DNA from 3 places in the Paenibacillus sp. p3-SID867 genome. Region 2 is predicted to be linked to each of the others. Evidence: predicted binding sites of a transcription regulator. Region 2 holds the regulator's gene; each other region holds the start of a gene.

Region 1 (9,971 bases), on a different contig from region 2:
GGACCCACGATGAGAATATTAGTTTACGGCGCAGGGGTTCTGGGCAGTTATTTAGCCCACGAGCTGGTGTGTGGAGGGCACAACGTCACGATGCTGGCAAGAGGACGACGAGCAGAGGAGTTGGAAAAGAACGGCAATGTCATTCGGCATTATTTTCAGTTTCAAACCACGGTTAATCAAGTAAGGGTCATCCGAGAACTACAGCCGGACGATGTTTATGACCTTATTTTTGTTGTAATGAAATATCCGGATTTCGAGGCTGTGCTGCCTGCCCTTGCGGCGAATCATAGCTGCCATATCGTTATAATGGGTAACAATGCAAGCCCTGGGGAAATGGAGAAGTATTTGCAAACCCATAGTCCGGTAGCGAAACAGGTTGCGTTCGCTTTTCAGTCGATTGCCGGCTGGAGGGAGAATGGCCGGATCATTAGCGTGCGCGGCCCAAGAACCAACATAACGATCGGTGGTTTAGGAGTGGATCTGTCATGGCGCTCAGTGATCGATCAAGCTTTGGTTAACACCAAATATAAATGGACTTACATTACAAATATGGATGAGTGGCTGAAAAGTCATTTCGTTATGATCTTGCCTTTGAATTCCATAGCTTCTTCATATAACGGTAATTTGCGCAGAGCCGCAAAAGACAAGAAGCTTCTTAATCTGGTCATTCATGCGGTAGATGAAGGGCATCAAGTATTGGAGAAAAACGGCTATACGGTTTCACCTGCCGCTCAAAAGCAATTCGCACGCAACAAAAGAAAGCTGTTCTACATCCTGTTGAAGATAATGTTGTCAACCCCGATTGGCAAAATCCTGCTGAGTGATAAGGCTGTGTCATCAAACGAGATGACTGCGTTACACCAAGCTTTTGATCATTTGAAGATACGCGCGAACATAGCTACGCCTCATTGGGATGAGCTTCAACATTATTCCCATCCCATAGAGGGATCATAGAAGATGGCTTAGTCGATCTATCACTTAGCCAGATAAAAAACAATGTTCATTAAATATCGGACACTTATTCCCGAACCGTGTTCTGTGGCGGCTAATATGGAATGAAGATTCGGCAGAACGTGCATGATTCGCATATGTGTCTTTTCTTGAAGTGTTCCCTCCATAATCTGCGTATGATCTATAGCTGATCCAATCTTGAGCACACAGCCAGGCTTCGAACCGGCCGGGATCATCACAGTCGATTTTTTAAAATCATAAGGTGCAACCAGCACAAGAACATGACTGACTTGATTATCTGTGAACTTTCGAGCGAGTTACTTTATGTATCTGTTCAACTTATAGCGAATGGGCTATTCTGCACGACCCTCAGCCATTCACGTGAAATCAATTGATGCCCGGCTGTCGTGGGATGAATGCCATCCCATATCCAATACTCTGCGCCTGCTCGTTTTGCCGCATGATCAAACGCTTCTTGCAGAGGGACAAACAGCGTTTCAAACTCTCGAGCCAATTGCCGGACAACTAGGCTATATTCATCCAGCCGTTGACGCCATTTGTCCCAATTCTGCACGGTGGCGCCCGTTTTCAGTACGAATGGCTCACATAAAACCAGTCCCGTCTGTGGAAGTACTTCTTTCGTTTCCTCCAGTATGTGACGATATGCTTTTTCGAACCTGTCGGTAGCTCCGCTTGGCGAGCCTTCGATGATCCGACCTGCGTCGTTAACGCCAACCAACATACTGATCAGGTCAGGTCGCAGGCTAATCGCATCTTCATTCCAACGCGCGTACAAATCCGAGACGCGATGGCCGCTGATTCCTCGATTGATGAACTGTGGCTGGCTTTCCGCTAGTGCATAGCCCAGCTGAGCAGCAATAAGATATACGTAGCCATGTCCATGAATATGATTAAGATCGTTGTCGCGCCCCCACTTCCCGTCCGTTATGGAGTCACCTTGAAACAATATGGTTTTGCTTGTCTTTGTCATCCTCTTCACTGTACCTTTCTTCAAATGGATTCGTGGACCTATACGGATCTTTGTCACGCCTTAATGTTACCGCTTTCAAAACTACCCCTTACATAATGATAAACCAAGCAACTAATCGAAAATACCCTAGCGATTAGCTTAAAAAGCATATCAACATTAGATATGAACCGGATATCTTTTGAAGATCACGACGGAGAGTTCATCGGCATCATGGTGCATTGCCACAGCATATCGAATAAAGAGCAGAAATACATCATAGGTGTATTTCTGCTCTATCGGCCTGTATAAAATTAAGTTACACAGAGTATTCTGAGTTTCTATTGCTTGTTTTCTTTTGCATACAGGCTTTCTTCAGCTACCTGCGCTAACTCCTCTGCTTTGATACTAATCTCATGGATCGTTGCAGAGAATTCCTGAATCGCCCTTGACTGGGTATCGGTAAGCGTGTGGATATCGGAAAAAGCATGATTTAAGCGCTGCAAAAATTCCTGAATATTCTTCGTAATGCCATTAATTTGATCCACGTTCTCTTTGGAGCTTGTCGCCAACTTCCGAATCTCATCGGCAACGACCGAGAACCCCCTCCCGACTTCCCCAGCTCTTGCCGCTTCGATAGAAGCATTAAGACCTAACATATTGCTCTGATCCGAAATCTCCTTAACAACGCTGGAAATCTTTCCAATCTGCTGCGCGCTGGAGCTGACATCCGTCATTTGATTCGTTACATCGGTTACACGTTCGGTAAGGTGAGCAATCGATTGGCTGATGTCTTCAATGGACGCCGTGGTCTGTTCAACAATTGCCGAAAAACTCTCGGCCATCTCAAACAGCGCATTCGCTTTTTCAAGACTTGTCCCCATGCCTACACCGCCGATAACCCTGCCTTGTTCGTCGTGAAGCGGGATCGCGCGTGCAGCTAGCGGAAATCCAAACAGCTCTTTCGGAACGACAGCCGATAAAGCTTTATTATTGCGGATGGCATCGGTTACGATATCCCCCTCCACTAGCGGGTCCCCAGGCTTGACATTCAGCGAAAAGGTTCTTCCTGGAATGTTGATGATAAGCTTCTCCGTATCATAAATGCCAATCGTGATGTCATCATTCGTAAGACTTTTCAGCAATGGAGCCACCTTTACAAAGGCGCTGATCAGCTCATGCTGTGTTTGCTCTTCAGTCACATTATTCATGCCTATCTCCCCCAACCCTTAATACGGGAATTTCCTTTGTCCGTAATGAACCGATATCCATTTCATGGTCGTAAATTCATCCAGGCTCCATTGTCCATTCAGACGACCCAACCCCGACTGCTTCTCTCCGCCAAATGCTACAATCGGCTCGTCGTTAATCGTGACATCATTTACATGGATCATGCCTGTGTGGACCTTCTTCGCCATTTCAACCCCACGTTCAAGATTGGAGGTGTGAATAGCTCCGCTAAGCCCGAAACGTGTATCGTTAGCGATTGCGATTCCTTCCTCTTCCGTTTCGAACGGGATGATACACACAACCGGGCCGAACAACTCCTCTTGTGCTACCTCCATATCCGGTTTGACATTAACGAGGACGGTAGGCTCCACCATTCTGCCGGTGATATTCCCTTGCACCAGTGGAACTGCACCTTGCTCAATGCCCTTCTCAATCAGCTTTTGCAGTGTCTTTGCCTGCCGATGGTTGATGACGGGCCCGATAATGGTCTGCGGATCGCTCGGATCACCTGTTGTTAGGGTGGAAACCTTTGCTTTGTATTTATCTACAAATTCCTGATAGATCGGCTTCTGCACGAGAATCCGGTTGGCCGACATACAGATCTGGCCTTGATGCGTGAATCTGCTGAACGTTGCCGCTTGTACCGCATAATCGATATCAGCATCTTCCAGTATAATGAACGCGCTGTTCCCGCCGAGCTCCAGCAGCGGCTTTTTGAAGTGCTTGACGGCCAACTGACCAATATGGCTTCCAACCTTAGTCGAACCCGTGAAAGAAATGATTCTCGGAATCGGATGCTCCACGAACGCATCGCCAATCTCCTTGATATCTGTCACCACTACATTCAACAGGCCCTTCGGTATACCCGCTTCTTCGAAAATCTTGCCGATCAGCGTTCCACCCGTAATCGGTGAATCCTCATGCGGCTTCAGCACGACGCCGTTGCCGGCACCTAATGCCGGGGCGACGGACTTCATGGACAAGAAGAAAGGAAAATTAAATGGACTGATAACCCCAACCACGCCAGCCGGGATCCGATACAGTCGGTTCTCCTTGCCATCTTCAGTGGAAGGTAAAATCTTCCCCTCCATTCTAAGGGGGAACGTAGCCGCTTCCTTAATCATATTTTTCACAAGACCGATCTCGAATGCCGCCTTCAGACGCGTTCCGCCCAGCTCCTGAACGATAATGGACGTAATATCTTCCTCATGCGACTCAATATATTGAACAGCATTTTCAAGGATGTCGCGTTTACGGTAAGGGTTAATTTTGTCCCATTCCAGCTTAGCTTGATAGGCAGCCTGATAGGCATCATCAATGTCTGCAACGCTCGCGATTTGAAAAGCCGTAATGACCTCATCATTATATGGATTGATGTCAGGCAGCGTTTTACCGCTTTTACCGTCTCGCCATTCCCCGCCTATGAATTGTTTTCCCAATTTCGAATAATCCATATGAACCCTCCTGTGTCGAATAATTCCAACTGATATATTTATCGACTGAATACAGGGAATAGTTAAGTGAATTTTATTTGATCTCTTCTCCCTCCCGGGGAAGGAGTCTGCACGCTAATCACGCTCTAACAATAACGCCCTAACCATAAGGTTAGGGCGTTATTGTTAGGGCGTTATTTTACACGTTCGATAGTCATCCGAGCAATTCCTCACCCAGCTTAGAAGGGGTTCTAACCAACGTTATACCGCTTGTCGAATCCACTCAAACAATATGTTGTTTTCCAGATGGATATGCTCGAAGGTGTCCTTTTCAAGCATGGCCAACCGTTGATAGACCAGCCGATACGTGCCGCAGGCATCCGAGGGAAGTTCGAAATCAGCGGTTACTTCCCTGAGCTCTTGAAGCAATCTGCCGGCGTGAGCATGTTCATCTTCCAGCTCAGACACATGCAGTTTAAGCTCCGCTGCAGCTTGGTGGTTAGGCTCTGCAACAAATTTCAAGATAAGCGGGAATACATGCTCGTCCTCATCCTTCGTATGATCCAGCAGTTCGTTTTTCAGATCCGAGAAAAGCTCCTGCACCCGGAGAAGCTCGGGATGATGCTCCCCATGTACACGGGCCAACTTCGTCACATACGGCGTTAAAGCAGGTAATTCATCCAGCAAGAAGGCATGATGTTTATGCTGGATGTATTCAATCAATTCGGATTCCTTCAGTGAAGCCGGACGGCTTTCCTGATAGTCGGCAAACTTGTTCTCCAGGGATTGAACCTTCTCCAGTACGGCGGCAGGTTCCAAATTACGCTGTTTAGCTGCTTCTTCCAGTGGCACCTGCCCTCCACAACAAAAATCAATCCGGAGTGATCGGAATAAATCCGCCGTTTGCGGGATGGATGTAACAATATCGGATACCTGGCTCTGAAGCGTGAATGAACTCATAGTCAAACCTCCTTAGACTAAACCCCGTCTTTGTGAACTATTTCACTCTTACAACCCAAGTATATGAAACTCCTGTCTCCGTACATGTGATTGCAGTCATACTGAAATGGAACACTATGTGAACGTTCAGGATCCGAGAACTACGGGAGCCAGAACAACACAAAAACAGGGATCTCATCATCCCTGTTTTTGTGTTGTTCTGGAATAGAAGCATCATGATATCCAGCGTGATTCAAAATTTGAGGGCTTTAGAGCTAATATAATCCCTTCCCTTAATGCCTCGGCATGCCGCAGCAGGATGTCCGCCGCCAGTTCTGACACATGTTTGCCCCGCTGTGCCCGGACCTCGTTCTCAAAGCTGCCCATATTTCCCTTCTCCAGCTTCTTCGTCAAACTGTTGGCGATACCGGCATTCCCAATCTCTCCGCTGCTCAGGAACCGTTCGATCAAAGCGATCATATCGCCGGTGCTCGTCACCGTCTGAAATTCAATCTCAGCTACTGACGTATTGCCCGCAAGATCTGCTCCTTCAACGGTTAACACATGACTCCCGAGCAGAAGCTGATACAGCGGGATGGCTTCACCGGGTTGAACGGGATTACCGTCCAGCTTGATAACCGTCCGGCTGTCGTCGACGCCGGAAACAGAATCGCTCATTTCAATGATCGGCGTCCAATCCCTGGAGACATTCCATCCTCCCTCCTGTGCCGGTGTTTCTACGTGAATTTCCGGTGGGGACAGATCCATGTTCAATACAATGGATTGGATGCTTTCCTCAAGACCTGCAGCGTTGACGGAGCGATAGTATATCGCAGCCGCGGCCGCTTCCCGGTCCAGAACGATCGGCCCCGAGTACGGAATCCAGGTGGTACCGTCTAAACTGTAGACGGTTTCGGTAACAGTTGAACCGTCGTCTTCCGCACTCAATTCAACAGTAACCGGCACCGTATACCAGCCGTTCAGGCCGTTCGGTGTTTCCGGTGTTATTTTGGACGATGTGTGCGGAGGTGTATCGTCTTCTTCCCCGTAAGGCTGCGGAAGAACAGGCATTCTAGTCGGATCCCAACCATCCGATCCCTTCATCATCATTGGAATCGTGTACAGATTCGCTTCCTCCGGCGTGAGCTGCTTCGACCAATTCGCGCGGGCTTCGGCTGCCGCACCAGGTCCGGTATTGTTATATTCATAGTATTTGGCGGTTTTCTCGTTATCCGGTCGTCCCCAGTTATGCCAGCCTTTATCGTGCACGATTCCTTCCATTTCCGTGTTCATGAACAGCACATGAGCAAAGGGTCTCCATGGTCGTCCAAGGTAGACATCTTCGATTCCGTCCGTTCCTGTAATCTTGCTGTTGAGGAACAAATATCCGTAGGGCTGATTTTCTGGCGTGCTGGCAGCGGTAATATATCCGCCTGAACGGACATTGTGAATGACGCTCTGGTCAAACACGGCGATTCCAGGTCCATAGATAAAATCCACCGCTCCTTCAATATAACTGTTCTTCACATACACCCGTTTCCCGGCATTGTTCACAAAGAACGTATCCTGATAACCGATCATGCGGACATGGTTGAAAAAGGCCCGATCTCCCCGAAGGTCCAGCGCGGGCGCCGGGCCTTGAGGACCCGCTCCATTCGCAAACGTGATGTTCTCGGCGGTAAAATCATCGGATTCGACGGCGGTGGCACGTTCATTGAATCCGGTGCCCGTTATCCCGGTATAGGTAATGACCGTATCTTCCTTGCTCTCGCCAATAAAACTCACGGCATGCTTCGTCTTGGGAACGGTAACCTGCTCCTCATAGATTCCATTCCGGATATAGATTATCGTTCGGGCCGTATTGCCCTCCGGGATGGAGTCCACCGCGGCTTGAACGCTGGTAAACATGCCTGTGCCGTCTTTCGCCACGACGATGACGAAAGCAGGCGTTGCTCCTTGAGGGTCGCTTCCGGCTCCCGGTCCGTTCTCGTTCACCGACTGGACCGAATAATAATAGGTTTTGCCGGTAACGACATCCGTATCGATAAATCCGGGCTGCCGCCAATCAGAGGCGATGACGCTTCCTGCTTCGCTTCTTGATTCCGATCTTCTGATTTGGTAAGAAGCTGCACCTTCTACGCCTGACCAGGAGAGCTTAACGTGGTCTTTGGCCGGGTTTAGTCGAAGATCACCCGGAGGCGGCGTAGTATTCGCAGGGAATGGCATGACCCGAACCGCTTCAGTATTCATGCTGGAAGCGATGCCGTTATGTGCGGAAACAACATAATAGTAGGCCGTCCCGTTCTCCAAGCCGCTGTCCTCATAGCGGATATCCTTTACTTGATCGGCAATGACCTTGTATGGACCGCCGTGAACGGTGCTTCGCTTGATCTGATAACTCGAAGCATCGTGTGAGGCATTCCACGAGATCACCGCCGATGCATCTCCGGCACTCGCTTTAACATCCGCTGGCGACTCTAGCGGCGCCAGCGGGCGGACCTCGGCCGGGCCCGACGCCTCGCTCTCGCCGGCAACGCTTGTCGCCGTCACCGTATAATAGTAGACTCTACCGTTTACAAGCCCCGTATCTCTAAAGAAAGGCTCTTCTACGCTTCCTGCCTCAATATAAGGCCCTTCCTGACTTTCGCTTCGCTTCACCGTATAGGTGACCGCATGCTCCACCTGCTGCCAGGTGAGATCAGCCTGGGTGTGACGGCTAAGTCCCGCGAGCTCCGCCGGGGCTTGCGGCTTCACGGCATTCACCGATGGCGTGACACGCACTTGGTTCGAGGGATCGCTTTCCCCTAAATGACTCACGGCGGTAACCACATAATAATAAGTGGTTTCGTTGATTACGCTTGTATCCGTATACGATGGATTGGAAGCACTCAGATCGGATGCCACGGTCTCGTACGGACCCCCGTTTGCGGTGCTTCTGTTGACGGTATACGATAAAGCGCCTTGGGCGTTATCCCAATCCAGCTGAACCTTCCCGTTCCCAGGGATCGCCCGTAGTCCTTTAGGTGCGGCTGCCGGTTCTACGTATACCTTGATGTTGTCAAAGTAATAGGTTCCCTTGCCGGTTCCGGGCGTTCTGCCGAACAAGGCGCTTCCCAGTCCTAACGTCCGCATATCCTCTCTAAGCTCAACCTGCTTGGCTGCCAGTGCGTTGTCTACGTAAATATCCATGGTGTTAGCCGCCGCATTGGCAATGACCTTCAGATTGTACCAGCGGTTAGCGGCCGGAAGGTCGGTTAGCTTTACGTCTTGCCCATTCTTGTTCTTGTAAACCAGGGCGTACGCATTCTCCTGAATCGGTAACTGAGGCTTGCGCACCTCAAGGGCAATCGGCGTCTTGGTGCCCCCTGCATCCTTAATCTGAAGCAGAACCGATGTGCCGGGCATGGCTGGGGACATGAAATCCGTCTCGACGACAACCGTACCCAACTGCTGCGGGAAGCTGATTGTAAACCCTGTGCTGCCTACTGCATTATCGTATACCTTTAGCGCCTTTTCTGAATCGTTACCCGTAGAATTGACGGGAACTTCCTCCACGGTGACCGTATGATCCGCATCCTGAGGCTCCGGGATCACGCCATATCTGTCAGGCACCGAGCCGGCTTCAAGGTTTTCAAAATCATCGTTCACATAATATACGGTTTTCGGGCCGCTGCCTGTATCTGCCGATATATTGATGTTGGTAAATGTCGAGGTATTGTATTTCCATGTCTCATTGTTCACTTTACCCGCATCCGCCACGAGGCCGACATAGGCTTGCTTAGGCAAATCGACTTGGACGTTTCCGACCGTGGTCCAGCTGGTTCCATCTTGAGAGATCATTGATGTGAATTGGTTATCCTTACGGACAAGCTTGATCCAATAAGGCAGCTGAAATTCCTGCTCCGGCTGAATTCTCGCAACCTCTCCGCCCTCCTCGGCTCGACTAAGGGTAACACCTCTTTTCCCTGTACGAATATAAGGGACGACCAGGGAAACGAATGGAGCATCCTCCTTCAGAATCTCGCGGAACATGATGCCCGCTTCCGCTTCCTCATTCGTGGGGGTAATGCTCTCAACCCGGGCCACAATTTCAGCGTCCCCCTCGATCTCCTGATAGGCAAAATGAAAGACGTCCTTCGTGCCGCCGATATCTCCTGCTGCCTTGACGGTCATCTCGCCGAGGGCATCACCAAGCTGGGTGTGTCCCGGTATTCCCGGACTGCCTATATCGGCCGACTTCCAAGGCTTGACGCTTCCTTCGGTGTTCGCATGAACGACCAAGCTCGTCGAGAACGCCATCGTTCCCGTATCGTCGATCGCTTTCGCGGCCCAATAATGGGTGCCGTCCACAGCGTCTGTCCACTCATAGCGGAACGGCATGCTGTCATCCTCTCCAACCTTCTCTCCGTTCCGGTAAAACTCGACCTTCGATACGCTTCCGTCTTCATCGG
Region 2 (9,971 bases):
TTCAGATCCTCCAGCGGCCGGTTCAGGAATTCTGCCGCTGCCTGGCTGACATAGGCGTGGGACGTGCCGTGCGCACCGTAACGACGTACTTTATATTTATTATAAAGTACTCTCGGAATAGCGTACAGGTATGATTTCTCCGGCATCGTCTGATGGAACGCCGTATCAAATACAACGACCTGCGGGACGCCCGGCATATTGGTTTCTGCTGCTTTAATCCCCATCATCGATGCGGGATTGTGAAGCGGAGCCAAATCGAACAAGCGGCGGATTTCCGCTTTGGCGTCACTGTCAACGAGCGCGGATTCTTTAAATGACTCCCCGCCGTGCACGACGCGGTGTCCAACGGCCTGAATGCTGCCGATGGAATCGATCACGCCATGCTCCTCGTTCGTGAGCATGCCCAGCACTTTGCGGATGGCCGTGGTATGCTCCAAAATTTCGCTGACTTCGGTTACATCCTGTTTTCCCGTCGGCTTATGCGTCAGAATCGAGGAATCCATGCCGATCCGTTCGACCAAGCCTTTTGCCAGCACGGATTCATCCGTCATGTTGTACAGTTGATACTTCAGTGAAGAACTGCCTGCATTAATTACGAGAATATTCATACCCGGTCACCATCCTTATCGTACTTGAAAAAGCCTTCTCCGGTTTTAACGCCCAGTTGCCCTGCGCGGACCAGTTTCTTCAAGACAATCGATGGACGGTATTTCAGTTCGCCGTACTCGCGGAACATGCGCTCCAGCGCAGCGAGAATGGAATCCAAACCGAAACGGTCGGCCATCTCAAGCGGTCCATGCTGGAAGTTATACCCGATTCTCATTGCGTCATCGATATCCTCCGCCGAAGCCACGCCCTCTTGCAGCAAATGCATCGCTTCATTGATCATGAGGGTAATCATGCGGGTTGTAACGAAACCTGGAGACTCATATACCATGATGCCTTTTTTATCCGAAACTTCTTCAACAAAGCGCTTCGTTTCCGTAAACGTATGATCGGAAGTTTTCAGACCGCGGATGATCTCAACAAGGTCTACCTTGGAAACAGGATGAATGAAGTGCATGCCAATAACACGCTCAGGATATTTGGTAGAGCTGGCGAGCTCCGTCAAACTAAGCGTGGATGTATTACTTGCTAATATCACATGGCTCGGACATACTTGATCAAGCTGTGTAAAGACCTCTTTCTTCGCTTCTAAGTCCTCTATAATGGTCTCAATCACCATATCGCAGGTGCTAAGCTCGGCAAAATGAGTTACTTTTTGAATCCGGTTCAGTATCAATTTCTTCTCTGCCTGGGTAATTCCCCACTTCTCCAATTGTTTATCTAGACTGGTCTCGATCATTCGGTATGAATAGTCCAGTTTCTCTGGAGTTTTCTCTACGAGCAGTACGTCAAGACCTTTGGCTGCCAGCATCTCCGCAATGCCCTGCCCCATAGTCCCGCCGCCTACGACGCCGATTTTTTTGAAGTACATGGTTTCTACTCCACCCTTTCCTTATCTCTATACTTTATTGTACCCCATTTGTCGAAAAATACATTTTCAGAGCACAAAGTATAATAATATCTTAGCACGACAAAAAAGTAAAAAAAAATAACCAGCATAACAATTTATGCTGGTAAAAGCGCGTTTTCACGAAATTGACAACGAAATTGTTCCCCCGAGAGAATTTCTTCCTTCAACAGGATATCAAGAGAATTGTCGAATATCGGCCGTTTCTGTTCCAAGAGATTCTTGGTACGGTTCATTAACTCTTCCAAAATCACATTATTCTCTTTCATTAACTCTTCAGTTGTTACCATGTTCATGTTAACAATGCCCAGCGACGTCAAACCTGACTTCATCATCGTCTCCACGATGTTCAGCGATTGCTCAAAGTCATTGCTTGAACCTGTGCTTCGGCCTCCGTAAAAGATCTCTTCGGCGGCCGCACCGCCAAGCGCGATCATAATTTGCTCTTCCAGGAAGGTTTTCGTGTATAGATATTGTTCCTCCTGCGGATTATGACGAACATAACCTAGCGCTTTACCACGCGGGCTGAGTGCAACTTGCTTCACACTGCCGGGACGCACAAGCTCTGCCATAATAGCATGTCCCAATTCATGTATGGCAACGCGCTTCTTCTCTTCCAAATTCGATTCACGGTCGGAACGCTCACCCATCATTACCTTGTCAATCGCCATGGACAAATGACGCTGATGGATAAACTGTTCATTCTCGCGCATCGTGTAAATGGCCGCTTCATTCATGACGCTCTCGAGTTGTGCGCCCGAGAAGCCGTATGCTTCCTCGGCGATTTTCTCCAAGTCAACATCTTCATGCAACGGCTTATTGCCCGCATGCAGATTCAAGATATGAGTACGTCCCTTCTTATCCGGCAGATCGACCTGAATGTGACGGTCGAAACGCCCTGGACGCAGCAGTGCGCTATCCAGCATTTCTTTCCGGTTTGTCGCGGCAATAACCAGAATACGAGGAGTATCCTGCGAATAGATGCCATCCATCTCGGTTAGCAGCTGATTCAGCGTCTGGTCGTACTCGCGCTGCTGGCCGCCTTCGCGTTTACCGCCAATGACATCGATCTCATCGATGAAGATAATGGCGTTTTGCTTGTTTTCCTTTGCCGCACGGTTACGGGCATCTTTGAACAAATCCCGGATGCGCCCTGCACCAACACCGACATACATCTCAACAAATTCACTGCCGGATGCAGCAACAAAGATCGAATCCGTGTAATGGGCAGCGGCTTTAGCCATCAACGTCTTCCCTGTTCCCGGAGGCCCGGTGAGAAGAATGCCCTTCAATGGACGAATGCCGAATTTCTTAATGTCTTCATGACGAATCAGAAAATCCAGTGCTTCACGCAGCTCTTGCTTGGCATTATCCTGCCCGCCGATTTCTTCGAACGTCAGCTTGGCAGGTCCGCTCTTTTTCCGCTTCCGCTCATTCGCTGCGCCTACAGCGATGCCGCCCTTCATCTTCGCGATAAACAACAAGCCGCCTACAAGTGCTGCAGCGATGAGCAAGGGCACGATGTTCACGCCGACAAACACAAGGAATACGAGCAAAACCGGAATAAAGCCTAACATGATTTCTTTAGCTAATTTAGGCATGATTCCACACCTCCATGTTGCCAGACTGACGCGGCAAGATTATAAATTTACCAGACTTGCCGTCTGACAAGCTGACATAGACGTTGGTGTCATCAATCGTTGCTTTAGCTTTCAAATTCGGAGACTGGGCAGCAAGCTGCTCGAGCGATGATTGAATATCGGTATACTGCTTATTATCCATCGCTTCAGCGACTGACAGCATCGCCTTCTCCCACCATTGATCCAGTGCTTCCGAGGAATGGTCCTCCACCTGGATTTTCAATTCCCGATTGCCAATCACAGACTTGCCTTCCTTCTTAATATGCTGGACCAGGCCTTGCAAATTTGTATCCGGAGCCAAATCAAGATTCAAAGTAACGGTATTCTGTTTAATATCTATATGTGAATCCTTCACGCCGTCATATTGTGACACAACATTGGCCAGCGGATTTTGCAAAGCCATCTGCCGATACAGAAACCATCCGCCAAAGAGAACCGATGCTGAGATCACGACAGTCAGCACGATAGGTACAATGCGTAGTTTCATGAAGTTCCTCCTTCATTTCTGTATGAAATTTTGTCTATCATGTTGCAACACAATAATACATATAACAACGATATATAGGGATGCATGTAGTTTATATGCTCATTTTGTACAAGTATGAGTATATCACATCTTATATACTTTTTCATGCATGTCTGTGAAAATATTTAGAACAGTTTTTCCATATTATTTCTGAATACGCTTACAATTATAGAGAAATAAGAGAGGAACCCGCCAATATTAAAGGGCCCCTCTCTGCTTCTTATTTATTGATTTGGAAGAATAATGTCATTACCGATGGTGTTACCGTCTTGAAAACGATAAAACCGATAACCGCGCTGACCGTTGTGTTCATACTGCAGCTGCCAAGCATACTCGCCCTCATACATTCCAGGCAGCAGCCGCTTAATTTCTACGCCAGGCAATTCGTTATAAATCTGATCCCGCATCTGGTCTTCAGACAACCCCGTATTCAGCAAAACGGATTGGACAGCCTCGGCACCTGCAACAGGTACGTTGTCATCCGTAAATTTCACCCATACCATACGGTCTTGATTGTCCTGATCCTTCCCGCTTATCACCCAGTAGTTATTGTCCTCGCCCCACACCGATTTATAGGTCTTCCCGGACGTAACCAATTGGCCATGCTGTTTGGCGGCAGCAATTGCCATTCTTTCTTCATTCCAAGCATCTTTCATCACATATGAATAATAGAGCTGTAAACCAAGCAGTAACAGCAGCACGCCGGATACACTCAGCAATATCCACTTCGTTTTTTTCTTCAAATCCGTCTTCCTCGCTCCCCTTGATTATTCCCTAGAGGGTTGTAAGACGCTCAAAGGCACGCTGCGCTTCCCGGCGGATACGTTCCTCATCGAGAGTAAGACTCGCGCCATTCTTCACTACCTGCTTGCCGTCAACCCATACATGCTCAACATCCTTCGCACTGGCGGAGTAGATAGCATGAGAAATGTAATCCGTCTTCGGAAGGAAGTGCGCCTGATCCGTGTTCAGTGCGATCATATCTGCCTTCATACCTACCGCAAGCGTACCAATATCCGTAAGGAAGGCTGACTTGGCTCCATATTCTGTACCCATCCGAAGCGCTTCGGATGCTGGAATTGCGGTTGGATCCCCGCTTACTCCTTTATGGATCAGTGCGGCCAGCCGCATCTCTTCAAACATATCCAGATTATTATTGCTGGCAGGTCCATCGGTACCCAAAGACACGGTGACCCCGGCTTTCAGCAGTTCAGGCACGCGAGCGATGCCGCTGGCAAGCTTCAAATTGCTGCCTGGATTATGCGAAACCATAACTTGATGTTTGGCCAGAATTTCGATTTCTTCATCGGTTAGATGGACGGCATGCGCAAGCAGCGTTGGACGGGAGAACATGCCAAGCTTCTCTAGATGGGCAACAGGGCGAAGTCCGTAGTCATTTACATTCTGAGCGACTTCCGTTTCCGTTTCGGACATATGCGTATGCAAAGGCAAATTCAAATCATGTGATGCTTGCACGAATTTTTCGATGAAATCCGGCGGGCACGTATAGGGTGCATGCGGTGAGATCATCGTCGTAATCCTACCGTCAGCCTGACCATGCCAGTCTTTCGCGAATGCAACCGCCTCATCCAACTTCTGCTGCTGCACCTCAGGCGGACATAATCCGATGACACCGCGTGTCAGAACGCCGCGCATGCCTGAGTCCTCCACTACCTTTGCAACCTGATCCATATGATCATACATATCCACAAATGTCGTGGTTCCGCCTTTGATCATCTCCAGCACGGAGAGTGAGGTTCCCCAGTATACATCGTCGGCCGTGAATTTGGCTTCCATCGGCCACATTTTTTCCTGAAGCCATACCTGTAGTGCCAGATCGTCGCCATACCCGCGAAGAAGCGACATGGCCGCATGTCCGTGCGTGTTCACCAATCCAGGCAGGAAAAACAGATGGGTTCCGTCGATGATTTCTGTTCCCTCTTGGACAGTCGGCTCTTCTTCACCCAGGTAGGTGATCCGGTCGTTCTCCACGACCATATATCCGCGTAACACGGATCTGCCTTCCTCTAGTACCGCAAACGTTCCGTTTTTAACCATCCACTTCGTTGTCGTCATGTGCTGCATCCTCCTTGCCGTTATCCAAATAATAGGCCAAACTCTGCAAATCGGTAGTAAAATCTGCCGTATGAATCCGGATATGGGATGGAGCTTTCAGGATGGTCGGCGCAAAATTCAGGATAGCCTCGATGCCTGCCGCGATAAGTTGATTCGCTACATTCTGCGCCTCAAAATCCGGAACGGTGATAATCCCGATACGAATGCCGTACTCATGAACCGTCTTCTCCAGCTCCTCCATCGGCTGTACGACCAAATTGTTAATTTTCATACCAACTTTGGGAGAATACGAATCGAAAACCGCCACAATCTTCATATTGTCCTTCAGAAATGCATTGTAATTCGATAATGCATGTCCAAGATTACCGGCCCCAATCAATGCGACATTGATCTTCTGGTCCAGCTTTAGAATCTGGCGAATTTTCTCGATCAGATAAGATACGTCATATCCGATCCCTTTCCGTCCAAAATCACCGAAATACGCTAGGTCCTTACGAATTTGAGCAGGATTGAGGTCCAGTTTCTGCCCCAGTTCCTGGGAGGAAACCGTGGAGACCTCCCTTTTCTGAAGCTCATTCAAATAGCGCAAGTATACAGGTAATCTGCGGACCACGGCTTCCGAAATTTTTTCCGATTTCATGCATGCTCCCCCTAATAATAGGTTAATAACTACATTTGTTTGTGCTCGTTCATGGTTTCACTTTATTCAGCTTGGTTCTCTATGCCTGCCTCTTCCTGCAGCCATTCCGAAATTCGGGGAACGATCCCCTCTGTCGGCATGTGCTCCATCTTCGGTCCAGGCAAGGAATATAAGAAATACTTCCCGTAATAGGATTCAATGACCCGAGTATCGTAGACGATGACAATTCCCTTATCCTGCGCGGTCCGTACCAGTCGGCCAAATCCCTGTTTGAAGCGAATGACCGCTTGCGGAACCGAAAGCTTCATAAACGGGTTCTTCTTCTGCTGCTGCAGAAGCTCGCTCTTGGCTTCGACCAGAGGGTGATTCGGCGGTTGGAACGGCAGCCGGACGATGGCGAGGCAGGTGAGCGCCTCACCGGGTATATCTACCCCTTCCCAGAAGGAGCTGGTGCCCAGCAGAACCGAAGCGCTGCTATCCTGGAATCTCCGGATTAACTTGGTACGGCTGGTTCCGTCCATCCCTTGTCCCAGTACCGTAATATCGCTGGATCCCAGCGCCTCCTTCAAGGGCTCATGCACCTGACGCAGCATGCGGTACGAGGTGAACAGGACAAGCATGCGACCATGCGTTGCGATGGCCGTATCAGCCAATGATTGCACAAGTGTATTCACAAAGAGTGCATCCCCGACCGAGCCCTTCACGCTCGGAAAATCGCGCGGCACAACAAGGAGAGCCTGCTCCCTGTAATTAAACGGGGACGGCAGCAGGACCGTGTTCAGGTTGCCGTTATCTGCCGCTTCCTGAAGACCCAAATTCTCGATCATGAACTGAAACGATTTGTCCACCGACAAGGTCGCCGATGTCAGGATCACGCTTTGTTTTTTGTCAAAAAACAATTCCTTTAAGTGGGTGCTGACATCGACGGGCACCGCATAAAGCTGCAGCGATTTGCCGCGGAAGTTGCCGTTCGCCTCCATCCAGTATACCGTACCCTCATCGTTCAGCGACATGAAGGTCCTCAGGTCCTCGCGGTGTGCCGCCAGGTCCTTAAACAGACCCGATAGGTCTGTTAACAGACTGTCCGCGCTGTAGTCGTCCAGATCTTCCTTCATTTCGGCAATCAGCTTATCACCCTTGCGAACGACATCGCCCAGCGTCAGATGAATTTGATGCTCCAGCTCAGCCAGCGAATTCCAATCCTTCGGCTTCTTCAGAGGCGATAAGCGAAGCGAGAATTGACCGGCATCCCCCGGAGTCGCGTCTCCGCGCTCCGGAAGCAGTCCGAACAATTGATCGCTGAGCCGGTCCCAATTCTCTTTGACGGTGATCAGATCCGGATAAATCCGGTCGATGACGGAAGACCACTCGACAGCCTTCTCATGGGATGACGCTTGCAGCAGCTGGCGAAGAGCCGGAAGCTGACCGCTGCGGCTGTCTTTGTACATACGGGTCAACGTGTGGACAACCGAAAAATATTTCATCTGCAAGCCAAGGTGCTTGCCGGCGACGTCCTCCAGATGATGCGCTTCATCGATGACGAGACGGTCATAACTAGGAAGCAGCTGGTGATTCGCTTTCACGTCGGTGAACAGCTTCGAATGGTTCGTAATGACAACATCCGCGATGCCCGCTTCATGTTTGGCCCTGTGATAATAACATTTGCGGAACCATGGGCAGGCACGGCCCAGGCAGGAATCCGAATCACTGGAAATGGTCTCCCAGAAATCCCCTCCGCGACCGCCAAGGTTCAGCTCCTCATCATCCCCGTTCTCCGTCTGGGTCAGCCAGACCAGCATCTGCGCCGCGGTGATCACATCTTCCTTCGGGGTATGAAAATCTCTTCTATTTATTTTATGTTCAAATTTTCTCAAACACAAATAATGGCCTCTTCCCTTGAAAATAGCCGCTTTAAAAGGAAAAGGAACAACCTGGGTGAGCAGGGGAATATCCCGGTCACGCAGCTGTTCTTGAAGGTTGATCGTATGCGTGCTCACCATAACCTTCTGTTCCTGCTTCACGCTTTGATAAATCGACGGCAGCAAATACCCGAGGGATTTGCCTGTTCCCGTGCCGGCTTCGATCAATAGATGTTTATTGTTATCGAGTGCCTGCATCACTTCCTGGAACATCATGTCCTGGGCATCCCTGCTCTCGTAATGAGGCAGCGTTTCCTTTAGACGTTCACGGACATCATTCATGTATTGCTCAAAGCTTACATCAGCCAAGGGATTAGGCGCCGTCTCATCCCTGGCAGGAGCAATATCGTTCCAATCGTCAACAGCCAGGGCGAATTGACGATAGTACGTATGGGTGTCTCCGGCTTGTACTGCCTGGAGCTCCCTGTCGGCACGGATGCCGTCAAAGAACCAGGCCAAGTCGCTGTCCTCGTCGGCAAACAGGTCGCTTAACCGCTGCACGGTAAGCAGTGGAAGCTCATCGATCTCCTCCAGGCATTTCAGCAGCGCATAGGCTGTGGCAAGTGCATCGCTGTCCGCCTGATGCGGACGGTCATGCTCCAGGCCGAAATGAGAGGACACCATCCCAAGCTGATAAGAAGGCAGCGAGGGAAAACATATTTTTAAGAAGTGCATCGTATCTAGAATTCGGCCGCTGAACGGTAAATAGCCGCAGCGATCGAGTGCATTTTGCAAAAAGTTAAAATCAAAAGCGACATTATGCCCAACCAATACAACATCGTCGAGCATGGGCACGAGTTCCATCATCATTTCTTCCAATGACGGAGCATCCGCTACATCACTGTCGGAAATGCCGGTCAAACCGGTAATAAAAGGAGGGATCGGAATCCCGGGATTGACATAGGTGCCGTATACGCGGGAGATGCTTCGATCCTCTTCGATGATGGCCAGTCCAACCTGAATGATCTCATCTGCTGACTGGTTGCCCGTGGTTTCAAAATCCAATACGGCAAATTTCATTTCGATAAAATCCCTTTCCTCCAGACTAATTAACAGCATACCAGAAGTTGCGGGTTTTGAACATTCCGGGTAAAAAATCCCCGCTCTCCTCCGTAAGCTCCATACGGCAAAAAGCGATACCAAAGTCTCAAGGATGAGCTCTGACATCGCTTCTTGTTTTAGCTTGATTTTTTACAGCAAAGAGATCAATTGGCTGCCGTACTGGAGCTCACCGCGATTCTGCTTGCAGACCTCCAGATTGATAATGGGGTCAGGAAGCGTCGGGTCGCTGTGAATCGCCAGTGCGAAATGCTCCTCGGCCTTCCCTTGCTGTCCATTCAACACCTCGATGCATCCAAGCGCATTGTATATCATCGCCCGCATCTTCTTGTTGTCTGCCAGGGGCAGGATGGACACCAACACATCGGATGCTGGTATGGTTTGCCCCAAATAAAGATGGGACATCGCAATATACAGCTTGATCAGAAGGCTTTCCGGAAATACGGTGGCGGCCGCCTCAAACTGCTGTATGGCCGGCTGGAACATCAACAACTTGTAATAACCTTGACCGCGAATAAATGCATCAAGCTGCAATTCAGGCGCTTCGGTCGGTGGAAAAACCGGAGGTGAGGCGGCACTCTCGCGGAAGATGGCCATC
Region 3 (9,971 bases), on a different contig from region 2:
ACTGGTTTAACAGTGACACGATCTACCGTTCCATTTTGAATCTGGTCATTCTGACGGCGTCTCAAGGCGTGAACGGCGGCGGCTGGGCGCATTACGTCGGCCAGGAGAAATGCCGCCCGATCGAGGGCTGGTCCACGGTCGCCTTCGCGAAAGATTGGCAGGGATCGCCGCGTCAGCAAAATGCGACCTCGTTCTTTTATTTTGCGACCGACCAATGGAAGTACGAAGAAATGGGGGCCGATTCGCTGAAATCGCCAACGGGCGGGGAAATCCGTTACCAGCATCCGGCGGATTACAATGTGCTTGCCGCGAGACTTGGGTGGCTTCCATCTTACCCGCAGTTTAACAAAAACAGCTTGAAGTTTGCCGAGGAGGCAGCGCAGCTGGGGAAAACCACCCATGAGGACATCGTGAAGCATACACTTGAACAAATTGTTTCCGGGGATACGAAGTTTGCGGCAGAGGATCCCGATGCGCCGGAAAACTATCCGAGATCTCTGTTCGTATGGCGCTCGAACCTAATCTCGAGCTCCGCCAAGGGTCAGGAATATTTCTTGAAGCATTTATTGGGCGCTTCCGATAGCCTGCTCTCGACGCCGAATGAAGAGGATAAACCGGAAGAAATGGTCTGGCGCGAAGAAGTCGAAGGCAAGCTGGACCTGCTTGTTGCCTTGGACTTCCGGATGACATCAACTCCGATGTACGCAGATGTTGTACTTCCTGCAGCAACCTGGTATGAAAAAACGGACTTGTCTTCAACCGATATGCATCCTTTCGTGCATCCGTTTAACCCGGCAGTAGATCCGCTCTGGGAATCACGGTCGGACTGGGATATATACAGAACGATTGCCGAGGTCTTCTCCGACATGGCAAAGACCCATCTTCCGGGAATATATAAGGACCTGGTCACCACTCCGCTCTCTCATGACTCCATAAGCGAGATCGCCCAGCCATACGGTGAGGTGAAGGATTGGCGCAAGGGTGAAATTGAGGCCGTACCTGGCAAAACAATGCCCAATCTGACGGTGGTTGAGCGGGACTATACGAAAATTCACGACAAATATATTACGCTCGGTCCGAACCTGGCTACAGGCAAAGTCGGAGCGCACGGCGTCAGCTTCTCGGTCGCCGAAGAGTATGAAGAGCTGAAGCGTTTGAACGGAACGTATTACGATGACACCATCAAAAACGGCCTGCCCAAACTTCATACGGCAAGAAATGCGGCGGACGCCATTTTGAATCTGTCATCGGCCACGAATGGCAAGGTATCGCAGCGAGCCTGGGAATCGGCGGAGCAGGACACCGGCGTGCAGCTGAAAGACATTTCCGCGGACCGCGCGGCAGAGCGCATTACGTTCCAGAGCATTACGGCCCAGCCGCGGGAAGTCATTCCGACGCCGGTATTCAGCGGATCGAACAAAATGGGAAGACGATACTCTCCTTTCACGACGAATATTGAACGGCTCGTACCTTTCCGCACGCTGACCGGCAGACAGCATTTTTATATCGACCACGAAATTTTCCTGCAGTTCGGCGAAGCGCTGCCGGTGTATAAACCGACCCTTCCGCCAATGGTATTCGGGCCGCGCGACAAGCAGATTACCGGGGAAAAGGATACACTTGTGCTCCGATATCTGACGCCGCATGGCAAATGGAACATTCACAGCACCTACCAGGATAATCTGCACATGCTGACACTGTTCCGCGGAGGCCCGACGGTATGGATTAACAATGATGACGCAGCGGCGAACGACATTCAGGACAACGATTGGCTGGAAGTGTACAACCGCAACGGCGTTGTCACCGCCCGCGCCGTCGTCAGCCACCGGATGCCGAAAGGAACGATGTACATGTATCATGCGCAGGATAAACACATCAACGTGCCGGGCTCGGAGATTACGAAGGATCGCGGCGGCAGCCACAACGCGCCGACGAGAATCCATGTAAAGCCGACCCAGATGGTCGGGGGCTATGCCCAGCTCAGCTATGGTTTTAACTACTACGGACCGATCGGCAACCAGCGGGATGTGTACGTGGCTGTCCGCAAAATGAAAGAGGTGGATTGGCTTGAAGATTAAAGCGCAGGTCGCCATGGTCATGAATTTGGATAAATGCATCGGCTGCCATACGTGCAGCGTCACCTGCAAGAGCACCTGGACCAACCGTCCGGGTGCGGAATACATGTGGTTCAACAACGTGGAAACGAAGCCGGGCATAGGCTATCCGATCCGCTGGGAAGACCAGGAGAAATACAAGGGAGGCTGGACGCTGAAAAAAGGCAAGCTGCAGCTGAAATCCGGCAGCAAGCTGTCCAAAATCGCGCTCGGCAAAATCTTTTACAATCCGGATATGCCGGAAATGAAAGATTACTATGAGCCGTGGACGTATAACTATGAGCATCTGACGAATGCCGGGGAGAAGAAGCATCAGCCGGTGGCCCGTCCGAAATCGGCAGTAACCGGCGAGACGATGAATCTGGAATGGGGTCCGAACTGGGAAGACGATCTGGCGGGAGCCCATGTCACCGGCCCGAAGGATCCGAATATCGAAAAAATCGAGGAAGAGATTAAATTCAACTTCGAGCAGGCGTTCATGATGTATTTGCCCCGCCTGTGCGAGCATTGCTTAAACCCGAGCTGCGTAGCGTCCTGTCCTTCCGGTGCGATGTACAAGCGGGATGAAGACGGCATCGTCTTGGTGGACCAGGAAGCCTGCCGCGGCTGGCGGTACTGCATGACGGGCTGTCCGTACAAAAAGGTGTATTTCAATTGGAAAACGAACAAGGCCGAGAAATGCACCTTCTGTTTCCCGAGAATTGAAGCCGGTCTGCCTACGGTATGCTCCGAAACCTGTACAGGACGTATCCGGTATTTGGGCGTGCTGCTGTACGATGCCGACAAGGTACAGGAGGCAGCTTCCACGCCGGACGAGAAGGATCTTTATCAGGCCCAGTGCGATCTGTTCCTGGATCCGCATGATCCGGCAGTGATCGAGCAGGCGCGGAAGGACGGCTTAACCGAAGAATGGATCGAAGCTGCCCAAAATTCGCCTGTTTATAAACTAGCCATTGAATACAAGCTGGCCTTTCCGCTCCATCCGGAGTACCGGACGCTGCCGATGGTTTGGTACGTACCGCCGCTCAGTCCGATCATGAACTACTTTGAAGGCAGAGATTCGATCGAGAATCCGGACATGATTTTCCCTGCAATTGAGGAGATGCGCACACCGATTCAATATCTCGCGAATCTGCTCACGGCAGGGGACACGGTGACGGTGAAGGATGCCCTGCAAAAAATGGCGATGATGCGTTCTTATATGCGCGCGCAATCGTCGGGGGCTGAGTTTGATGAGACACGGTTAGCACGGGTTGGCTTGACCGCCTACCAAATGAAGCAGATGTACCGTCTGCTTGCCATCGCGAAATACGATGACCGGTTTGTTGTCCCGACTTCACATAAGGAAAGCCATATGGATGTTTACCGTTCGCAGGGTTCCGAAGGTTTTAGCGCAAGCTGCGGCGGTTGCGGACCGGAAGGACTGCAGGGCAAAACGGGCAAAGAGCTGTACGAAGAAAACTTCTACGGGGGGATCTGGCGTGATTAATCTCGGAAAGCTGCATGATTATAAACATGTTTTCGGTTTTTTCGCTCAGCAGCTCACGTACCCAGAAAAGCTGGATTTCCACCCGTCGGTTATGGAGGAGTCGCTTGACTCCTCTGACCCGGCTTATGAATCCGTCAGAACGTACTGGGCGACCATGCATGAATACAGCATGGAAGAGATTGAAGAGCTGTACGTCCAGACCTTCGACTTTCAGTCGAAATCTACATTGTATATGACCTTTTATAAATTTGAGGATGGCAGGGAACGTGGCCAGATGCTCGCCAAACTTAAAGAGACGTATGAAATGTTTGGTCTGGGCATCGCGGGCTCGGAACTATCGGATTATCTCCCGCTGATGTGCGAGTTTCTATATGCAGCGAATTGGCAGGGGCGCGAGAAGGAAGCTGGAGAGAGCCTGGATTTGATGCTGGCTGTTATGGAGGACGGCACCTATCATCTGCTGAAAGCTTTGGATAAATATAAGAGTCCGTATCTTTATCTCATTCAAGGCCTTCGCGAGACGTTCAAAGCATGTTTCAATCAGGAGGAGGCGGCTCATGAGCATGATTAATCAGTTTCTATGGGTCATTTTCCCCTATATCTGCCTTGCCGTGTTTATTGTCGGTCATATTTACCGTTACCGTACAGATCAGTTTAACTGGACTGCAAAATCCAGCGAGTTTATCGAGAAGAAACATCTCAAGCTGGGCAGTCTCATGTTTCATTTAGGCATCATTCCTGTTATCGGAGGGCATGTTGCAGGCTTAGCTATCCCTCAATCCTGGATGGAGTCACTGGGGATCAGCGACCATATGTATCATATCGGGGCGGTGTATATTGGAAGCGCATTTGGCTTTCTAACGCTGGGAGGCATGGTATTGTTAACGACCAGGCGGTTCACCATTCGTAATGTCCGAAAACTCAGCACCGCTTCGGATATGATGGTTAATGTCCTTCTGCTGTTTATCGTATTTATGGGGATGTACAGCACGCTGGTCACGAACGCGGTGCAGCCGGAATTCAATTATCGGGAAACGGTCTCCGTGTGGTTCCGCGGATTGTTTATGCTTCGTCCGGATGCTTCGTTCATGGTGGATGTCCCGGTGTCGTTTAAAATTCACATTCTGGCCGGATTCGGCATTTTTGGCTTATGGCCGTTTACCCGATTGGTGCATGTGTGGAGTGTTCCGTTGAATTATGTGGGGAGAAGATATATTCTGTATAGAAAGCACCGTAAATTTGAATCGTAGAGCGGAAGAAGGCTGTTGGGCCTTCTTTTCTACGTCAGAGGAGTAATGGAAATGAAGAATCAGCCGATCTTTAATTACCAAAGTGAAATGGATAAGCTTCGAACCCGGTTTCAATTCGATTTCGTGTCCATGGCGTTGGTGCAGCCGGCTGAAGACCGATTTGTATTAACCTGGCAGTATGCCTCGGGAAATATAAACGAGAGGTACAAGCGTATCGTTTTACATTCCGGCAAAGGCATCGCGGGTATGGTATTTAAGACCGGAAAACCGATGCTGATTCAAAACGTGAATGCCGATATTGAATCGAGGGACTTGTATAATTATCCGATAATCGTTGCAGAGCAGTTGAAAAGCCTTGGCGCAGTACCGCTGTGGGAAGGCTCTCGCGTCAAGGGGGTTTTGCTTGTGGGATATCGCAAGGAAAACGTGCTGGATCCAAGGTCCTTTGAGTCGTTTCAGGAAGGAATGGGAACGGAATTTGGTGCTTTTTATGCCAAGGAGGTATCACAGCCTTGATTCAGATGACGGATGAGCATTTAAGCGAATTGCTTAGAAGCATGTATCAGAATAGCATGGAGGCCATTTTTTTTATCGACGAAAAGGGCAGCGTGGTGGCTATGAATCCGGCTGCGGAGAACATCCTTGACATTGATGTGATTGAGAGGATGCAGTCCGGTGCGGATGGTTCCTTCTGCCAGACCTGCAAAGGCTATACCGATGAACAGGATCTGATAACCTGCTCCACATGCTATTTAGATTATCCGCATGGGGAGTTTTCATCGTTCCAGGTCTATCTTAAGACGCGCGGCGAAGGCATCGTTCCCTATGCGGCCAGTTACCATATCATCGATGAAGCCCGCGGCATCCGGGTGATGATGCTCCTTGACCTGACGAAGCAGCAGAAAACACAGGAAATGCTGCAGCGGACGAATATGCTGAAATATGTCATCAAGGCACAGGAGGACGAGCGTAAGCGGATATCCCGCGAGCTCCATGATAGCGTGGCTCAAGAGCTGCTCAGCTCGCTGGTCGACCTGCGTGTCGTTAAATATATGGATGTAGGCGAGGATGTGCTCAAGAAGCTGCATCAGACCGAGGTGTCTTTAACCCGGCTTTTGGATGACATCCGGCATTTATCCGTTGAACTCAGACCTGCTTCATTGGATGATTTGGGGCTTGAGGCTGCATTCCGCTCCCATTTTAAATGGATCGGGAAGAATTACGGAGTGCTTGTTGAGTTCTCTGCGGAGTTAGCGGCAGCCCGCTACGGCAGCGAGATTGAAACGGTTGTGTACCGGGTATGTCAGGAAGCGGTGCTGAATGCCATGAAATATTCAGGAACGGACGAGGTGCATGTACGATTATGCGAAGTGAACGGCTACCTTCAGCTAACCGTTCGTGACCGTGGAGTTGGGTTTAATATGGTCATTGATGAAGCCAAGGGAACCGGATTGGGGCTGTACGGGATGAGGGAACGCGCGGAGCTCGTCGGGGGTCAGTTTATTTTGCTGTCCGCTCCCGGTGAGGGTACGACGGTTCAGCTCAACATTCCGCTTACGAATGGTGACGACAAGCCGGAGGTGATGGTTACGTGAAAATTGTGATTGCGGATGATCATGTCGTGGTCCGCAGCGGATTTTCCATGATTCTGAATTACCAGGAAGACATGGAGGTTGTCGCGACGGCGGCAGACGGTATGGAGGCTTACACCATGGTGGCGAAGCATCGGCCGAATGTGCTGTTGATGGATTTAAGCATGCCCCCCGGCGAAAGCGGACTGATTGCGACCGGCAAGATCAGCAGCGAATTTCCGGAAACGAAAATTCTGATTCTAACCATGTATGATGATGACGATTACCTGTTTCATGTTTTAAAAAACGGGGCTTCAGGTTATGTGCTCAAAAATGCGCCGGATGATGAATTGATCTCCGCCATCCGCATGGTGCATAAGGGAGGGACCTATATTCATCCCCAGATGGCGACTTCCCTGGTTCGGGAGTTTATTAAGAAAGATAGTGAGAGCGCGGAGCAGGATCCGTTTAACAGCCTGTCCAAAAGGGAGATTGAGATCCTGCCTCTAATCGCCAAGGGTTATGGCAATAAGGAGATTGCGGAAAAACTGTTCGTATCGGTCAAGACGGTGGAGGCGCACAAGGCCAAAATTATGGAAAAGCTGAATTTGAAAAGCCGTCCGGAGTTAGTGGAATATGCGCTGAAGAAAAAATTGCTGGATTTTTAGTCTTACCTATACAACAGGGCGCAATAAAGGGTCATTGCTTAAAGGAATAGGGAAGTTCCCCGGAGAGATTCAGGGAACTTCCCTATTAGCATTGTGAATAGGTGCACGTACAATAGGAGCTGGGGATCAATATGCCATTCATTACGCTTTAGAAAAGGTGATGGAAATGATCAAAAAGGTGCAGCTTCCGCTGCAAACAATGAATCTGGTGCTTGGCTTTATGGTATGGGTCATCATCTCCGCGCTCTTGCCGTTTATTCGCGAGGATATCTCCATTACGGCCGACCGCCTCGCTATTCTGACGGCTATTCCGGTGGTGCTGGGTTCGGTCCTCCGGATTCCGCTCGGCTATTACGCCAATGTGGTGGGAGCACGAATTGTTTTTATCGCCAGCTTTATCCTGCTGTTGTTTCCGGTTTATTTTATCAGCTCGGCTACCTCCTTTACGCATTTGGTAATCGGCGGCTTGTTCCTTGGGATCGGGGGGGCCGTATTCTCGGTCGGCGTGACCTCGCTGCCTAAATATTATGCGAAAGAGAAGCTCGGACTCGTAAATGGGATATACGGGATGGGCAACATCGGCACCGCCATTACCACGTTCGCTGCACCGGTCATCGCGACTCAGATCGGATGGTCCAAAACCGTCCAGCTGTATTTGGTTCTGCTGCTGATCTTTGCCGTGCTAAATGTAATCTTAGGCGACCGTAAAGAAATCAAAGTGAAAACACCGATCATGGAACAGATCAAGGGTGTATATAAAAATGAAAAATTGTGGTTTTTCTCTCTTTTTTATTTTATTACATTCGGTTCGTTCGTAGCCTTTACGGTGTACTTGCCGAACTTTCTGGTTACCCATTTCGAGCTTGCGAAGGTGGATGCCGGGATGCGGACGGCAGGGTTCATCTTGGTAGCAACTATATTACGTCCTGTAGGTGGCTGGCTTGCAGATAAGTTTAAACCGCTGTTCTTATTAATGGGCGTGTTCATAGGGCTCACGGCTGCGGCCATCCTGTTGGCATTCTCTCCGTCCATTGGCTTGTATACGGCCGGCTGCTTAACCATTGCCGTGGGTGCCGGGCTTGGAAACGGGGTTATTTTCAAACTCGTGCCCCTGTACTTCAACAAGCAGGCCGGCATTGTGAACGGTATCGTATCCATGATGGGCGGTCTTGGCGGATTCTTCCCGCCGCTGATGCTTTCTTTCATCCATTCGGCTACGGGGCAATATTCCATTGGGTTCATGGCTTTATCGCAGGTAGCGCTGGCCAGTTTCGTTATTGTGGTATGGATGTACTATCAGGACAAACTCTCCGTACAATCCGAGGTGTTTAACTCCACCGGCCAGGGGATATTGGTTACGGATCGGAGCGGAAAGATCAATGCCGTCAATCCGGCATTTACGAAGTTAACGGGATATTCAGAGGAGGAAGTACTTGGCAAGAATCCGAGCGTATTGAAATCCGGAAGACAAACACCGGCGTTTTATCAGGCGATGTGGTCTGAAATCATGGAACATGGAAGCTGGCAGGGGGAGATTTGGAACCGCAGGAAGAACGGAGAAGAGTACTTGGAACTGCTAACGATTAACGCGGTAAAGGACGAATCGGGTGACATCGTTCAGTATGTGGGCACCTTCAGCGATATTACTTATCATCCGCCTGGCCGTTGTTCGAATGGCTGAAGATATGGATCGTACCGGGTATGAGTCTATGGATTGGAGAGGGAGAGACACATGAAAAAGACGAGATTTGTCATACCCCGGGAGCATGGTGGCTGGGCTATGGTCAGCGTACCCTATATCATAGGAATGGCGGCCGCCAAGCCGGTGCTTCTGCACCTTCCGTTATTTTTGGCGTGGTTAGGTTTATATATGGCATCCTATCCGTTTCTGCAATCCTTAAAGAAAACATCCCAACGTAAAACATGGTTATCCTGGGGGATCGTTTATGCCCTTATCGCTATTGCGTTTCTCATTCCGGTGCTTGTCTTCAAACCGATGATGCTCAGGTTTGCACCTGTGCTGCTAATCCTGATCATGGTGAATGTTTGGCATGTCCTTCAGAAATCGGAGCGTGCGCTGTTAAATGATATTTGCGCGATTCTGCTGTTCTGTACCGGAGGCGCCGCTGCTTATATGCTGGGAGGCGGTGGTTTCGATCCGATCCTTGCCGCCGTCATTGGGTATAATTTCCTTTATTTTACGGGGACCGTGTTCTTTGTCAAATCGGTCTTCCGTGAACGCAAAAACAGACGCTGGACCGTATATGCAAAATTGTATCATGCTGTGATGTTGGTTCTGCCGATCATCTTCGGGAATCCATGGATGTGTCTGCCATTCCTATTTCCGTTCATTAAGACGTTACTGTATTCCGGAAAAATAATGAAACCGATGAAGGTCGGAATCATTGAGATTGTAGGTTCCGTCCAGTTTTTATTGCTGTCCATCATTTTGATGTAGTCTGCCGTTTTCATAAAAATCGATTCCATCGTCCATTCTGTTATAATAAGTGAAGGTATACAGAAGGGAACGATGTGAATGACATATACAGCGCAGCAGGTGGCCGAATGGATGGTGGAGGAAATCCGGTTTACGGGCAATTTGTATCAGACGGAGGCCATCCGCTATGTACGCGAGAACTTCGGGGAAGAATTTGTTTTCGTGAACGAAAACGGAAACGCCTCGCTGTCCAAAGACGTGAAGAAGGCATTCCGCAAACTGCATGGCGGACGGATTGCTTGGGATCGCGACGGATTCATGTGGGCGTGGACGTAGTTTTGTTGAGCAAAAAAATAATAAGGACAGAGAGACCGGCTTAAGCGCCATCCTCCCTTTCATAATGAGAACAGCTGCCTTGAAACCAGGGCAGCTGTTTTTCATC

What was found. Region 2 encodes Rex, which represses fermentation and respiration genes when NADH is low (regulators of the CRP and FNR family bind a similar motif). Its sites were predicted from a motif close to TTGTGAAATATTTCACAA; they were not measured.
Region 1: the regulator Rex is predicted to act here: its motif matches at 5,572-5,589, upstream of ric (iron-sulfur cluster repair di-iron protein).
Region 3: the regulator Rex is predicted to act here: its motif matches at 7,184-7,201, upstream of M4D81_RS01025 (nitrate/nitrite transporter).

The regions. Positions count from the first base shown of each region.
Region 1 covers NZ_JAMBDM010000007.1:108,729-118,699, forward strand. Annotated here, with positions in the region: gene M4D81_RS15795 (ketopantoate reductase family protein) at 10-954, shown strand; gene M4D81_RS15800 (SGNH/GDSL hydrolase family protein) at 1,286-1,942, opposite strand; gene M4D81_RS15805 (methyl-accepting chemotaxis protein) at 2,260-3,129, opposite strand; gene yfmT (benzaldehyde dehydrogenase) at 3,148-4,602, opposite strand; gene ric (iron-sulfur cluster repair di-iron protein) at 4,843-5,541, opposite strand; gene M4D81_RS15820 (pectinesterase family protein) at 5,755-9,971, opposite strand, start outside.
Region 2 covers NZ_JAMBDM010000024.1:41,755-51,725, reverse strand. Annotated here, with positions in the region: gene M4D81_RS30470 (acetate/propionate family kinase) at 1-608, opposite strand, end outside; gene M4D81_RS30465 (3-hydroxyacyl-CoA dehydrogenase family protein) at 605-1,477, opposite strand; gene M4D81_RS30460 (AAA family ATPase) at 1,612-3,114, opposite strand; gene M4D81_RS30455 (hypothetical protein) at 3,107-3,640, opposite strand; gene M4D81_RS30450 (cell wall elongation regulator TseB-like domain-containing protein) at 3,904-4,422, opposite strand; gene M4D81_RS30445 (amidohydrolase) at 4,454-5,755, opposite strand; gene M4D81_RS30440 (redox-sensing transcriptional repressor Rex) at 5,730-6,395, opposite strand; gene dinG (ATP-dependent DNA helicase DinG) at 6,458-9,334, opposite strand; gene M4D81_RS30430 (hypothetical protein) at 9,506-9,971, opposite strand, start outside.
Region 3 covers NZ_JAMBDM010000001.1:204,855-214,825, reverse strand. Annotated here, with positions in the region: gene M4D81_RS01060 (nitrate reductase subunit alpha) at 1-2,078, shown strand, start outside; gene narH (nitrate reductase subunit beta) at 2,068-3,603, shown strand; gene narJ (nitrate reductase molybdenum cofactor assembly chaperone) at 3,596-4,174, shown strand; gene narI (respiratory nitrate reductase subunit gamma) at 4,161-4,853, shown strand; gene M4D81_RS01040 (GAF domain-containing protein) at 4,905-5,369, shown strand; gene M4D81_RS01035 (sensor histidine kinase) at 5,366-6,448, shown strand; gene M4D81_RS01030 (response regulator transcription factor) at 6,445-7,092, shown strand; gene M4D81_RS01025 (nitrate/nitrite transporter) at 7,259-8,773, shown strand; gene M4D81_RS01020 (YwiC-like family protein) at 8,825-9,550, shown strand; gene M4D81_RS01015 (DUF6953 family protein) at 9,629-9,865, shown strand.